Regions from separate parts of the Cupriavidus sp. PET2-C1 genome, predicted to be linked through region 1. Evidence: predicted binding sites of a transcription regulator. Region 1 holds the regulator's gene; the other holds the start of a gene.
What was found. The regulator FNR, encoded in region 1, switches genes on or off when oxygen is low (the NO sensors DNR and NnrR bind a similar motif). The targets are predictions, from matches to a motif close to TTGATNNNNATCAA.
Positions count from the first base shown of each region.

Region 2: ACX12D_RS05670 (fatty acid desaturase) is a predicted target of FNR. The motif match lies at 2,917-2,930, and genes of this name have one in related genera.

Region 1 is NZ_CM137259.1:2,603,735-2,610,855, forward strand. Features, by position in the region: gene rluB (23S rRNA pseudouridine(2605) synthase RluB) at 250-2,223, opposite strand; gene scpB (SMC-Scp complex subunit ScpB) at 2,229-3,305, opposite strand; gene ACX12D_RS11795 (sulfite exporter TauE/SafE family protein) at 3,897-4,661, opposite strand; gene fnr (fumarate/nitrate reduction transcriptional regulator Fnr) at 4,960-5,685, shown strand; gene ACX12D_RS11805 (hypothetical protein) at 5,772-6,017, opposite strand; gene ACX12D_RS11810 (membrane protein) at 6,020-6,238, opposite strand; gene ccoG (cytochrome c oxidase accessory protein CcoG) at 6,309-7,121, opposite strand, start outside.
Region 2 is NZ_CM137259.1:1,243,198-1,250,318, reverse strand. Features, by position in the region: gene xdhC (xanthine dehydrogenase accessory protein XdhC) at 1-423, shown strand, start outside; gene ACX12D_RS05680 (adenosine deaminase) at 420-1,466, shown strand; gene guaD (guanine deaminase) at 1,530-2,861, shown strand; gene ACX12D_RS05670 (fatty acid desaturase) at 3,044-4,144, shown strand; gene ACX12D_RS05665 (hypothetical protein) at 4,373-4,804, shown strand; gene ACX12D_RS05660 (SDR family NAD(P)-dependent oxidoreductase) at 4,840-5,592, opposite strand; gene ACX12D_RS05655 (LysR substrate-binding domain-containing protein) at 5,762-6,688, shown strand; gene ACX12D_RS05650 (NADPH-dependent F420 reductase) at 6,689-7,121, opposite strand, start outside.

The sequences.
Region 1 (7,121 bases):
CTTGCCTGCCAGTCATCCCGACCGGCGCGCCGCGAAACACGGCAAGCACACGAAACGGGCGAAGCAAAAAAAAATGGGCGCAATGCCCATCATTCGCCCACCCTTTTGCAGGATGACTTTTGAATAGACTTTGATTATACGCTGTCGCGGTGCAAAAGGCAAAGGCACCCGGCTTTGGCGCGGCAGGGATGCGGCCTGTGCCGCTCTTTCCCCCGCCAGGCCCGCCCAAGGCGCCCTGCCTCGCATCGCTCAACGATTGCCGTCGCGGCCACCGCCACGAGGACGGCGGTTGCCGTTGGGCTTGCCGGCCTGCGGCATCACATTCCCATTGGCTTCGCCGCCACCGCGGCGCTGGGAACGATTCTGACCGCCGCCCATGCCACCCATACCGCCCATGCCACCCATGCCGCCCATGCCGGCGCCACGGCCACCACTGCGGCCGCCACGGCCCGGGCCGCCCGGGCCGCGGGGGGAACCCGCCGCGCCACCGCCCAGCTTGGTGGTATGGGACGTCAGCAGGGTCGGGCCACCGATGTAGCCCATCGACGTTTGCATCGGATCCGGCTGACCGCGGCCAGCGCCGCTGCCGCGCGGGCCGTTGCCGCGGTTGACGCGCGGCAGGCCGTCCATGCCGGTCGGCATCGGCATGCCGGCAATGGCTGCCTCGGTGCGCTGCTGGCGGCCACCCACCTTGCTGCCGCCGCGGGGACCGCTATCCCCCTTGGACGGTGCCTTCAGGCCGATGGATGCCATCAGCGCGCGCACGTCGTCCGCCGCGAGTTCTTGCCAGCGGCCGCGCTTCAGGCCGCGCGGCAGCAGAAACTGGCCGTAACGGGTACGGATCAGGCGCGACACGGTCAGGCCGACGGCCTCGAACATGCGGCGCACTTCGCGGTTGCGGCCTTCAGTCAGCGCCACGTGGTACCAGTGGTTGATGCCTTCGCCGCCACCGTCCGCGATGCGCAGAAAATTAGCCTCGCCGTCGTCGAGCTTGATGCCATGCAGCAGGCGCTGGCGATCGGCCTCGGCCAGCTCACCCAGTGTGCGCACCGCATATTCGCGCTCCACGCCGTAGCGCGGATGCATGAACTTGTTGGCGATATCGCCCGAGGAGGTGAAGATCAGCAAGCCCTCGGTGTTGAAGTCGAGGCGGCCCACGGCCACCCACTTCCCCGCCTTGATACGCGGCAGGCTGTCGAACACGGTCGGACGGCCTTCCGGATCCGACTGGCTGACGATTTCGCCGGACGGCTTGTGATACAGCAGCACGCGCGGCGGCTTGGACGACACACGGCGGTGGATCAGCTTGCCGTTGACCCGGACCTGGTCGGCCGGCAGGATGCGCTGGCCGATGTGGGCAGGCAGGCCATTGACCGAAACCCGGCCCTGCAGGATCAGCTCTTCCATTTCCCGGCGCGAGCCCAGCCCACCCTCGGCGAGCACTTTGTGCAGCTTGGGCGCATCGTCGTCTGCAGACAGCTCACGCACCGGCTTGACCCGGGCCTGCGGACCGCTCGACTCTTCCTGGTCGTACTGACCGGAAATGACAAAGCGGAACAGGTCCTCACCGCTCGCGGCGGCGGCGGGCGCCTTCTCAGACACACCCGCGGCTGGGCGCTGCGTGCCGCCTTTGCCCTTGCTGCCCTTGCCTTGCTGGCGCGGGCCGCCCTGCTGCCCTTCAGCGCCGCCGCGGCGGGCGGCGCCTTGCGGCTGCTGGCCTTGCTGCGGCTTGCGCTTGCGGGCGCCATTCCCGTTCGGGTTAGCGCGGGTGCCATCGCGCTGGCGCTCGCCCGCGGCTTCTCCGCCAGCTTCGCTTGCGCCTTCGGCATTGTCGTTACTGAAGTTGCGGCGGCCTCGCGGCGCCGGGCGCTCGCCCTGCTGCTCGCCGGCCTGCACCGCCTCGCCTTCCGCGGGCTTGCGCTTGCCACGCGTACGTCCCTTCCTTGCGCCGTCGCCACGCGCGTCTTGCGCGGCGCCCACATCGGGGCTGCCAGCAGGGATTGCCGCCCCGCCGTCCGCGGCACGGCCGCCATCGCGGTCCTGCGCGGCCTGGCGGCGCGTGGCCACCAGATTGCGCAAGCCACGGCGCAGGCCCTTGCGGCGCGGCGCGCCATCGGTGCCGGCGCCGCCTTCGGCGCCATTGCCGGCATCGCCGGCCGGCGTATCCGCCTGGCGGACGTCTTGATCAGAATCGGACAAGGTATTCACATTCGGATGTTGCATGGTGTTCAGTTGGACACGCGCTGGTCGTGCTCGTCGTGCTCGCTGGGGTGCGCCGGATTCGTCGTGGACGCCCCCGGGACTTCGGACGCCTGCGCGCCGGAGGCCACTTGTACGTGGTAACCGTTGGCGGGCGTGTCCGTTTGCTCATTTGTTTCACCGTCTTCGACGGCTTGCTCCTCGGCTGTGTCGCCGGACTGCGCGCCGGCGGGGTCGGCGGACATCGGCTCGCTCGCCAGCTCACTGCCTGGCCCGGGCGTCGCCGGCACTTCCGACTCGGCCCCGGGCGCGGGTGTGAACCCGGCTTCCGCTTGCGCCAAAGCCTCCTTCCTTTCAAACGCATCCACCAAATCGGCGATGCCATCCGTGGCGCCGGCCGCAAGACCGTCGGGGGCAACCACGCTGGAAAGGGTCGGTTCACCCTCTCCGGCATCCGCCGCAACCAGAGCGGCAGCGCCGGCCTGATCATCGCCAGGTTCCGCGAATGCCTCTTCGTCGCTATCCGCCGGCACCGTGCCCAGCGCCTCGAAGTCAATCGGCTCCTGATTCAGCAGCGCGACCTGCGCCTGGGCCTGGATGTCTTCCAGCGGCGGCAATTCATCGAGCGTGCGCAGGCCAAGGTCATCAAGGAAGTTCTTGGTGGTGGCATAAAGCGCAGGCCGTCCGGGCACGTCACGGTGGCCGATCACCTCGATCCAGCTGCGATCCTCGAGCTTCTTCACGACTTCGGTGCTGACCGCGACACCGCGGATTTCCTCGATATCGCCCCGCGTGACCGGTTGCCGGTAGGCGATGATCGCCAGCGTCTCCATCACGGCGCGGGAGTACTTGGGCGGCTTTTCGGGATTCAGCCTATCCAGGTATTCACGCATGACAGGGCGGCTCTGGAAACGCCAGCCACTGGCCAGTGCCACGAGTTCCACGCCGCGCTGCTCCCAGTCGCGGCGCAGCTCTTCGAGCAGCACGCGAATGGTGTCGGCACCGACGTCGTCGGCAAACAGCCGGCGCAAGTCATTGACGCGCAAGGGTTCCTGCGCGCAGATCAGCGCGGTCTCGAGGACGATCTTCGCCTCTTGGGTATTCATGTTGATTGCGTGCAGCCTGTCTTTGCACCTGCGCCCCGGTTGATCCCGGGCGCACTGGAGATTGCGGGTTCAGCGGTAGGGATTGCCACCGCCATCTGGCCGCGCAGCCAACCGCATGCTTGATGCATGCCAGCCGTGCGCCTTCTTTTATTGCATCGGGTGCCGGACCTGACCGGCAGGAGATCGCCCGGCCACCGGCTTTATCTGCCAGTCGACGGAGCCCTTGCGTCGCGCCTTCCCCCTGATGTGGCGGACCTGTCCGGCGCGGCGTCTATCATCGAACGCGCCGGGTGCAAGAAAATACGGATATCGGGCCTGCTGGCCTATTTCACCCCGCCCTGCCGTAGCTGGTCTTTTGAACCGAATCTTGTGAACCGGACGGCGGATGGGGAACGGTCCCTGGCGCTGATGCCTGCCTGGGTGTTCCTGGCATGCATCCCTGAGCAGCGGATGCTACCTGACGATGCCACGATGAAGTACGCTGCGCGATATCGCTGTTCTTGCGATTGTATGGCATTCCCTGGCAAACCTGCAACCGATTCGCACAGCTACCTCAGCGAGGAAGTGACAGATGCACCACGAAACAGCGCTTCAGAAGACCAGACAGAATCCATGCGCGGCAAGCGTCTCAGGCAAAAGCAGCGCGCGCGCCACCCCGGCCAAGCCAAAGGCCACCACTGCAAGGCCAGCGCCAGCCCGCAACGCCGGGCGCCGCGAAAGCTGCCTGAGATAGCCGGACAGGCCCGAGATCACCAACAGATTCGGCAGGGTGCCCAGGCCAAACACGGCCATCACCAGCGCGCCCGACGCGGCATTGCCGGCCAGCAATGCCATGGCAAGGGCGCCGTACACCATGCCGCACGGGACCAGCCCCCAGGCTAGCCCCATGCCGTAGCGGCGCAGCAACCGGCCCTGCCCCTGCACCCGGGCCACAGCCGGCAAGCGCACCCCGACGGCGCCAAGGCCGCGCAGCAAGCCGCCCGCGCCACGGGCGGCGAGCCGCTCCAGCCAACCCGTACCCATGGTGCGCCCGCGCAACATCCACAAGCCCGACAACACCAGCATCACACTGCCGATCCCAAACAGCCAGCGCTGCAGCGGCAGGTACTGTGCCTTCCAGACGCCAGCACCAAGGGCGCCCAGCAAGGCCCCCAGCACCGCATACATGCTAAGCCGCCCGGCATGCATGACAAGCAGTTCCAGCAACCAATGGCCGGGACGCCGCAGCACCGTGGCAGGCACGCGCGCAACGCCGCCCTGCTCCGCCGCCAGCGCGATCCCGCCGCACATGGCGGCGCAGTGCACGCCGCCCAGCAAAGCCAGGGTAAATACGCTGATAAGCACGCCTATGGTCAACTTCTCCTCCCAATCACACAATCGCAACGCCCGGCGCGGTAAAATGCGTCGAACGCGCCCCCGCAGCTCCAAGAGGCGCTATCAACATGAGGCCTTGCGCCCGCGCACACCAGCGCGCTCGCACAACATGACGACGGGCACGGCAAGCCGCGCTGCACAGATAGCGCACTGCCGCAAGACCCGCGCGCCAGGCCGATGTGGATGGCGCTTCCAATCGACGACTCTCAACGTCAAGCTCTCAACTCAATGCGCCCGCCACATCGCGCTTGATTGACTGCGCTAAACCGACAGGCCCCAATTGCTCACCACCATTCCTATTACCGAGATGTCGCCCCGCTGCTCCACTTGCTCGCTCGGCCAGCTCTGCCTGCCCGTCGGCATGTCGCAGCAGGACCTCGAAAAGATGGATACGCTGGTCCAGGACCGGGTGCGCGTACGCAAGGGCGAAACCCTGTACCGCCTCGGCGATCCTCTCACCGCCGTCTACGCGATCCGCTTCGGCACGCTCAAGACCCACCTGACAATGGAAGACGGCCGCTCGCAGATCACGGGCTTCCACCTTCCCGGCGAAGTCGTCGGCCTTGACGGCCTCGGCGAGATGCAGCACGCGTCGGATGCCACCGCGCTGGAAGATACCGAAGTCTGCGTGGTGCGCTTCGGCGATCTCCAGACGTTGTCCAACGTCCTGCCTTCCCTGCAGCATCAGTTCATGCGCCTGATGAGCAAGGAGATCTCGCAGGACCAGGTCATGTTGATCACGCTCGGATCGATGCGCGCCGAGGAGCGGCTTGCCGCTTTCCTGATCAACCTGTCCGAGCGCTTGTCCGCGCGCGGCTATTCGGCCTCCGAATTCGTGCTGCGCATGAGCCGCGAGGAAATCGGCAGCTACCTGGGGCTCAAGCTCGAAACCGTCAGCCGCCTGTTCTCGCGCTTTGCGGAAGCCGGCCTGATCCAGATCCGCCAGCGCCACGTCAAGCTGGTCGACATGGTGGGGATCAAGCAGATCGTCAACAAATCCTGCTGACGTGCTCGTCGCGGGCCGCCCTCGCCCGCCGCGGCACGCCGCGATGCCGCGCCTGCTGGCCTGAACCGGCAAGGCGCGCATCGCAATCACTCCAGCTCGTCCGTGTCCGCCAGCCGCGTGGGCATGGTGTACAGCGTCAAGCCGCTCGACAGCGCGCACAGCACCCACGCGATCAGGAAGCCCACGGTGTAGACCGCCTCCCGCGATGCCTCGACCGGCTGGCCGAAGAAGCGCAGGTCACCGGGATCGACCATGGAGAATACCAGCGCGGTGGTCAGCCCGGCGACCAGGAAAGCGGGCCACAGCACCCACATCAGCCAGCGTAGTCTCATGATCACCTCGCTTGCGCCGCGACCGGCGCTGCCTGGCGTGCCGCGCTGCCCGCCTTCTCGACCACCAGGCCGTGGCGCGCCACCCCTTCCTCAATGGGTGGATCCGGGTGGGTCATAGCCAGCCAGATCGTGACCCCGCAGGCCACCATGGCCACGAACGGCCCACTCATCAGCAGCCACGGCCATGGCTCCTTCCACCAGGGATTGCTTTGCTGCGTCATCTGGCCTCCTCCTCTAGATCTAGATCGCGTATGTTGCGTACGGATTGGTGCATCCAGCGTCCCCGCCGCCTCATAGATTGCGCGGCACGATAAAGCTGGTGCTCTGTCGAATCTCTGCGCCATGGCTGCCCGCGCCCTCGTCGGGCACCGCGGTGACCGTGACCTCGATCTTGTGCGTGCCCTGCGCCGCGGCCTCGATCGGCACGCGCACCCGGATGGGAATCAGGCGATTGGACGTGGGTTCCAGGTTGCCGGCAGCGTGATCATATTCCACGGCCAGGCCCTTGAGCTCGCCGCTGCCCGCGCTGACGGCGACGCGCATCGGCGCCTCGGTCGTGTTGATCAGCTGCAGCCGGTACACGTTCTCGATCCAGCGCCCTTCCACCTCACGCCCCAGCGCGCCGCGGTCGCGGATGATATCGACCTTGAGCGGCGTGCGCATGGCCAGCGAGGCCATGAAGCCGGCGACCAGCGCCAGCCAGATCACCGAGTAGATCACCGTGCGCGGCCGCACCAGGCGCTTGCGCGCCACGGTCTCGGAGAGCGCGCTGCGCATGGCGTTCTCGGACGTATAGCGGATCAGCCCGCGCGGGTAGGCCATCTTGTCCATGACCTGGTTGCAGGCGTCGATACACGCGCCGCAGCCAATGCAGTCGTACTGCAGGCCATCCCGGATATCGATGCCAGTGGGACAGACCTGCACGCAGATGCTGCAATTCACGCACGAGCCCAGCCCGGCGGCCTTGTGGTCCGCCTTGCGCGAGCGGCTGCCGCGCGGTTCGCCGCGGCCCACGTCATAGGTGACCACATAGGTGTCGCGATCCACCATCACGCTCTGGAAGCGCGCATACGGGCACATGTACTTGCAGACCTGCTCGCGCAT
Region 2 (7,121 bases), 1.4 Mb from region 1:
CCCGACAACGTCACCCCGGAAGCCACTGACATCCCCGAATCCGTGGTCGACCACGCGCCGGCCGGCAGCTACTTCCTGGTGATGACGCACAGCCACGCGCTGGACCAGAGGCTGTGCGAGCGCATCCTGCGGCGTGACGACTTCGCCTACTTCGGCCTGATCGGTTCCAAGACCAAGCGCGCGCGCTTCGAGCACCGCATGGCGGAGCACGGGATTGACCCTTCCCGCTTTGCGGAAATGACGTGCCCGATGGGCGTCTGCGGCATTACGGACAAGGCTCCAGCTATGATTGCGGTTGCCATCGTCGCCCAGTTGCTGCAGGTTCGCGACCAGCGCCTCGCCCATCTGGGCGCGCTGAGCGCCAGCCGCGGCGGCAAAGCGACGAGCTCGACGCAAACCAAGACCGCAAAAGGAACCCCATGACGCTCGATGCCGCGCTCGCAGACCGTATCCGCCAGACGCCCAAGGCGGAACTGCACGTCCACATTGAAGGCACGCTCGAGCCGGAGCTGATCTTCCGGCTGGCCCAGCACAACAAGGTCAAGCTGCCGTACGCCAGCGTGGAAGCCCTGCGCGAGGCCTACGCCTTCACCGACCTGCAATCCTTCCTCGATATCTATTACGCCGGTGCCAGCGTGCTGCTGACCGAGGACGATTTCTTCGACATGACGATGGCCTACGTGCAGCGCGCCGTCGCCGATAACGTGCGCCACGCCGAGATTTTCTTCGACCCGCAGACCCATACCGAGCGCGGCGTGCCGATCAATGTAGTGATCGACGGCATTTCCGACGCGCTCGCCCAGGCCCGCACGCAGTACGATTTTTCCAGCAGCCTGATCCTCTGCTTCCTGCGCCATCTCTCCGAGGAAGACGCCTTCGCCACACTGGAAGCCGCGCTGCCTTACCGCGACCGCTTCGTCGGCATCGGGCTGGATTCCTCCGAGCAGGGCAACCCGCCGGAGAAATTCGCCCGCGTGTTTGCCCGCGCCCGTGAGCTCGGCCTGCACCTGGTGGCGCATGCCGGCGAGGAAGGCCCGGCGCAGTACGTGACCGACGCGCTCGACATCCTCAAGGTGGAGCGCATCGACCACGGCGTGCGCGCCATCGACGACCCGGCGCTGGTCGAGCGGCTGGCCCGCGAGCGCGTGGCGCTCACGGTATGCCCGCTGTCCAACCAGAAGCTCAAGGTCTACCCGGACCTGCGCGACCACTCCCTGCACCGCCTGCTGGAAGCCGGCGTGCTGGTCACGCTGCACTCGGACGACCCCGCCTATTTCGGCGGCTATATGAACGCGAACTGGGAAGCCACTTTCGAAGCCATGCCGCTGACCGCGGCCGATGGCCACAAGCTGGCGCGCAACAGTTTCGAGGCATCGTTCCTGCCCGCCTCGCAAAAGACTGCCTTCCTCGCCGAAGTCGACCACTTCTGGCAATCCCCCCTGCCCGCCGCGGCCTCCACGGCCTGAAGCGCGGCTCACACCAAGATGCCGGCGCGCCATGCGCGCGCCGGCGCATGACGAGACATCGATATGACGACCACGCCCCCCACCCAATCCATCACCCGCGCCATCCGTGGCCGCGTGCTGCACTTCCTGCGCGACCCCCAGTTTCATGACGACGCGTATCAGTATTGGGAAGACGGGGTGCTGATCGTCACCGCCGGGCATGTCACCGCGGTTGGCAACCATGCCGACCTGGCCGACCAGATCCCGGCGGGCGCCGAAGTGATCGACCGCCGCGGCAAGCTGATCGTGCCGGGCTTTATCGACACCCACGTGCACTACCCGCAGACCGACATCATCGCCTCGCCCTCGCCCGGCCTGCTGCACTGGCTGGAGACCTATACCTTCCCCGAGGAGCGCCGCTTTGCCGAGCCGGAGTACGCGGCGGCCGTGGCCGGCTTCTTTGCCGACGAACTGCTGCGCAACGGCACCACCAGCGCCGTGGCCTGGAGCACCGTGCATGCGGCATCGGCCGATGCGCTGTTTGCCGAAGCCGACCGCCGCAACCTGCGCCTGGTCACCGGCAAGGTGATGATGGACCGCAACTGCCCCGAATTCCTGCGCGACACCGCCGAGTCCGGCGCGCGCGATTCGGCCGACCTGATCTCGCGCTGGCACGGCAAGAACCGCCTGTCGTACGCCATTACGCCGCGCTTCGCGCCCACCTCCAGCGAAGCACAGCTGCAAGCCTGCGGCGAACTGGCCAAGGCCTACCCGGACGCGTTCATTCAGACCCACGTGGCGGAGAACCGCGACGAAGTGAAATGGGTGGCCGAGCTGTTCCCGCAAGCCCGCAGCTATCTGGACATCTACGATCACTACGGCCTGCTGCGCCCGGGCGCGCTGTACGGCCACGCCATCTACCTCGACCAGGACGACCGCAAGCGCCTGGCCGACAGCGGCGCGGCGGTGGCGCACTGCCCCACCTCCAACTTGTTCCTGGGCAGCGGCTTCTATGACTTCCACCAGTCCGACGCGCACCGCCTCAACGTGACGCTTGCCACGGACGTGGGCGGAGGCACCTCGTTCTCGATGCTGCGCACCATGAACGCCGCCCACAAGGTGGCGCGCATGGGCGGCTACCACCTGAGCGCGCTGCGCATGTTCTACCTGGCCACCCGCGCCGCCGCCGATGCACTGGGCTGGAGCGAGCGCGTGGGCAGCTTCACACCCGGCTGCGAGGCCGACTTCATCGTGCTCGACCCGCAGGCCACGCCGCTGATCGCGCGCCGCAGCGAGCGCTCGGAAACGCTGGAAGAACAGTTGTTCGCCTTCGCCATGCTGGGTGACGACCGCGTCATTGGCGAGGTGTATGTGATGGGCGAACCGGCGAGCGCATCCGCCTCCGCCGCGCACTAATCGTCACTTCCCGCTGGGTGACACCGGGTCCGGCCCTGCTGGCTTGACCCGGTGCTTGACCCGGATCAACACCCCTGTCACGCAATCCTTCTAAGCTGTCACACCATCGGCCCGTCCTGTGGCCGCGCATCGCCAGTCTCGGGCCTAGCCCGACCCCGCGTTCGACAACTGAAGGTTTTTGCATGATTGCCACGCAGCAAGCTTCCTTTCCGGAGCCGATTTCCCCTGACGTCCCCCTGCCCTCGCGCAAGATCATCCGCGGCTGGCTGATCCCGCTTGGCGCGCGCAGCACGCCGCGCGCGCTGGCGCTGTTCGCGCTGGACACCGCGCTGTTCCTGGCCGCGCTGGCCGGGGTGGTGCTGTTCTCCCACTGGCTCGCCAAGCTGGCCGCCAGCGTGGCGACGGGGCTGATCATCGCCCGCCTGTTCATCATCGGCCACGATGCCTGCCACCAGAGCCTGACGCCCCGGCGCGGCCTGAACAAATGGCTGGGCCGGCTGACCTTCCTGCCATCGCTCACGCCTTACAGCCTGTGGGAAGTGGGCCATAACGTGGTCCACCACGGCTACTCCAACCTCAAGGGCTTCGACTTCGTCTGGCAGCCTTACTCGCTCGAGGAATTCCAGGCCCTGCCGCGCTGGCGCCGCGCGCTGGAGCGGGTCTACCGCACCGGCTTTGGCGCGGGCCTGTACTACCTGGTCGAGATCTGGTGGTTCAAGATGTTCTTCCCCAGCCGCCGCCAGATGCCCACGCGCCGCGCCGTCTTCATGTGGGACTGCACGCTGGTGGCCCTCTTCGGCGTGGCCTGGATCGGCGCGCTGGCGTGGCTGGCCATCGCCACCGGGCAGTCGGTGGCGATGCTGGTCGGGCTGGGCTTCGTGCTGCCGTTCCTGGTCTGGAATTTCACCGTGGGCTTCGTGCTCTACGTGCACCACACCCATACCAGCGTGGCCTGGTACGACACCAAGGCCATGTGGGCGCGCGCCCAGCCCTTCGTCTCCACCACCGTGCACCTGCGCTTTCGCTATGGCATCGGCGCGGCGCTGCACCACATCATGGAGCACACCGCGCACCACGTGGACATGAGCGTGCCGCTATACCGCCTCAAGCGCGCCCAGGCGCTGCTGGAGCATGCGCTGCCGGGCCGCATCATCATCCAGAACTTCACCTGGCGCTGGTATTTCCATACCGCGCGCCGCTGCAAGCTGTACGACTTCAAGGCGCTCTGCTGGACGGACTTCCGCGGCCGGCAGACCAGCGCCAACGCGCCTGTGCCGGCATAACCGGCCATCATCCACCATCACCCGCCACCTGCCGCAGCCACCCTGGCTGCGGTTTGTCTTTTGGGGCGCGTAATACTCAATTACAAAGTCTTTCCGCGCACTTGTCCCGCCGCGCGGCGCTTGCCTCGTTAAGCAAGGTATCGGTCCCAAGGTCATTGCGCATCCCGACCCGGGGCCGCCCCTTAGACGACGCCTGAGCGCAAACCAGCTCCAACAGGACAAAAAAAAATGGCAATCAGCAAACCCCATGCGCCCGCACGCCGCCGCCTGCTCCGCGCCGCCCTGCCGGCGCTCGCCTCGCTGGCGGTGCTCGGCAGCCTTGCCGGGTGCGTGACCGAGCGCGTGATAGTACGGCAGCCGCCGCCTGCGCCGCCCCACCAGATGGTCCGCAACATGCCGCCGCCGGTGCATGAAGACCGCGGCCCCGCGCCTGCCTATGGCTGGAACTGGGTGCCAGGCCACTGGAAGTGGGAGGGCAACGACTGGTTCTGGGTGCACGGCCGCTGGGTCCAGCAGCCGGTGCCGGCGATGCCGCCCGTGATCGTGGAACAGATCACGATTGCGCCCCCCGCGCCGCACGCCTACTGGGTGCCCGGACACTGGGTCTGGCGCTTCGAGGGCGGTGGCTGGGTCTGGATGAAGGGCGCCTGGCGCGGCTAAGCCCGCACGGGAGCGCCGCCGCATGGCGGCGTGGCTCAGACCTGAGCCATGCCGCCATCCACGAACAGTTCCACCCCATTGATGAAGCTCGCATCGCCCGAGGCCAGGAACAGCGCCGCCTTGCCGATTTCCGCCGGCTCGCCCACGCGGCCCAGCGGCACCTGGCTGGCCAGGTAGGCCAGCAGACCCTCCTGCTCCTCCTTGGTAGCGGCGAGGCCCACCAGGCCAGGCGTGCGCACCGGGCCGGGGCTGACCACGTTGACGCGGATGCCACGCGGCTTGAGGTCCAGCAGCCAGCTGCGCGCGAAGTTGCGCACCGCGGCCTTGGACGCGCTGTACACGCTGAAGGCAGGCGTGCCCATGCTGCCGGTGGTGGAGCCGGCCAGGATGATCGATGCGCCATCGACCAGCAACGGCAGCGCCTTCTGCACGGTAAATAGCACCCCCTTCACATTGCTGTCGAATATCTGCTGGTAATGCTCTTGCGTGATGGCGCCCAGCGGCAGCATGCCGCCGCCGCCCGCGTTGGCGAACAGCACATCGAGCCGCCCCGACTGCCGCTGGATCTGCGCGTACAGGCGGTCCAGATCGTCCAGGCTAGCGGTGTCTCCACGCACGCCCACCGCGCCCCTGCCGATCTGCGCCACGGCCGCATCCAGCTCGGCCTGCCGGCGTCCGGTGATGAATACCTTGGCGCCGGCCTCGGCAAATGCCTGCGCGGATGCCAGCCCAATACCGCTGGTGCCGCCGGTGACGAGTGCGATCTTGCCTTCGAGGGTCTTGCTCATTTTCGTTCTCCAGATATTCAGGGATTCAGGGATTCAAGTGATTCCGGGCCGCTTGCATCCGGTGGGGATGCTGTGTGCGTGAGAGAACGATAGAAGGAATCGAATCGCTAATAAATATGCTATTTTCCATTTTATAATTTCTGTATGTAAATAATCCGGAGGCACGCCAATGGACCAACTCCTCGCCATGCGCGTGTTCGTACGGATTGCCGAAGCGGGCACGTTCGCCAAGGCGGCCGACTCACTGGACCTGCCCAAGCCGACCGTGACTAAGCTGGTGCAGAGTCTGGAAAGCCACCTGGGGATCAAGCTGCTACAGCGCACCACGCGCCGCGTCTCGGTGACGCCCGAGGGCGCGGCGTACTACGAACGCGCCACGCGCCTGATTGCCGAAGTCGAGGAAATGGACGCCGCTGCCGCGCAGGCACGCGCCAGGCCCGGGGGACGGCTGCGGGTGGACATTGGCTCGTCGCTGGCCAACCTCATCTTGATTCCCGCCTTGCCGGGGTTTCGGGTTCGCTATCCGGAGATCCAGCTGGAGCTGGGCGTGAGCGACCGGCCGGTGGACCTGATCGGGGAAGGCGTGGACTGCGTGGTGCGCGGCGGCGCGCTGCCGGACTCCACGCTCGTGGCACGGCGGATCGCGGAGCTGGACTACGTAACCTGCGCTACGCCAGGCTATCTGCAGGCCAACGGCACGCCACGGCATCCCGCCGAACTGGAAACCGCGCATCACCTCGTCGGCTATTTTTCCTCACTCACGGGGCGCGCCGCTCCCATGGTTTTTACGCGTGGCGACACGCACCTGGAGATCCTGGGCCGCACCGCGGTGGCGGTAAACGAGAGCACCGCCCACCTCACCAGCCTGCTGGCCGGCCTTGGCATCGGCCAGACCTTCTCGTTCATGGCACGGCCGCATATCGCCCGCGGCGCGCTGGTGCCGCTGCTGCGCGACTGGCCACGCGCCACGCATCCGTTGCACGTGGTCTATCCGCAGAACAGGCATCTCAATGCCCGGCTGCGGGTCTTTGTGGACTGGGCATCTGAAGTATTCGGCGCCGCCGTGGCCGGGGACGGCCCGGCGGCGCCGACCTGATTACTTAGGCGTCGCCACCGTCTTCCCGCTTTGTGCCGCCATGCGCGCGCGCATGGCGTCGGCCGAGCCGATCTGATGGAACAGCGGCCCGCCCGGGGCGAAGCTGTCGGCCGTGGCAAGCCGGCCGACCACCACCGGCTCGAACCCGGCATCGCGCACCAGTTGCTCGCCGATGCGCAGGGCCTTTGGATCGTCGGCGGCGATCGGCACCGCGATCAGGCCCTCGGCCCGGTGATTCTCATTGGCGAAGTTGGTGGCGCCCATGAAATTGAAGGCGCGCACGATACGCGCGCCACGCAGGTACTTTGCGGTGGTGATGCCGATGCCCTTGCGCATCGCCTCTTCGGCGATGGCGCCATCGCGCGCGCGCACCGCGTTGGTCGCATCCACCACCACTTTGCCGGCAAAGGCCTTGCCATACTCCGCCGATATC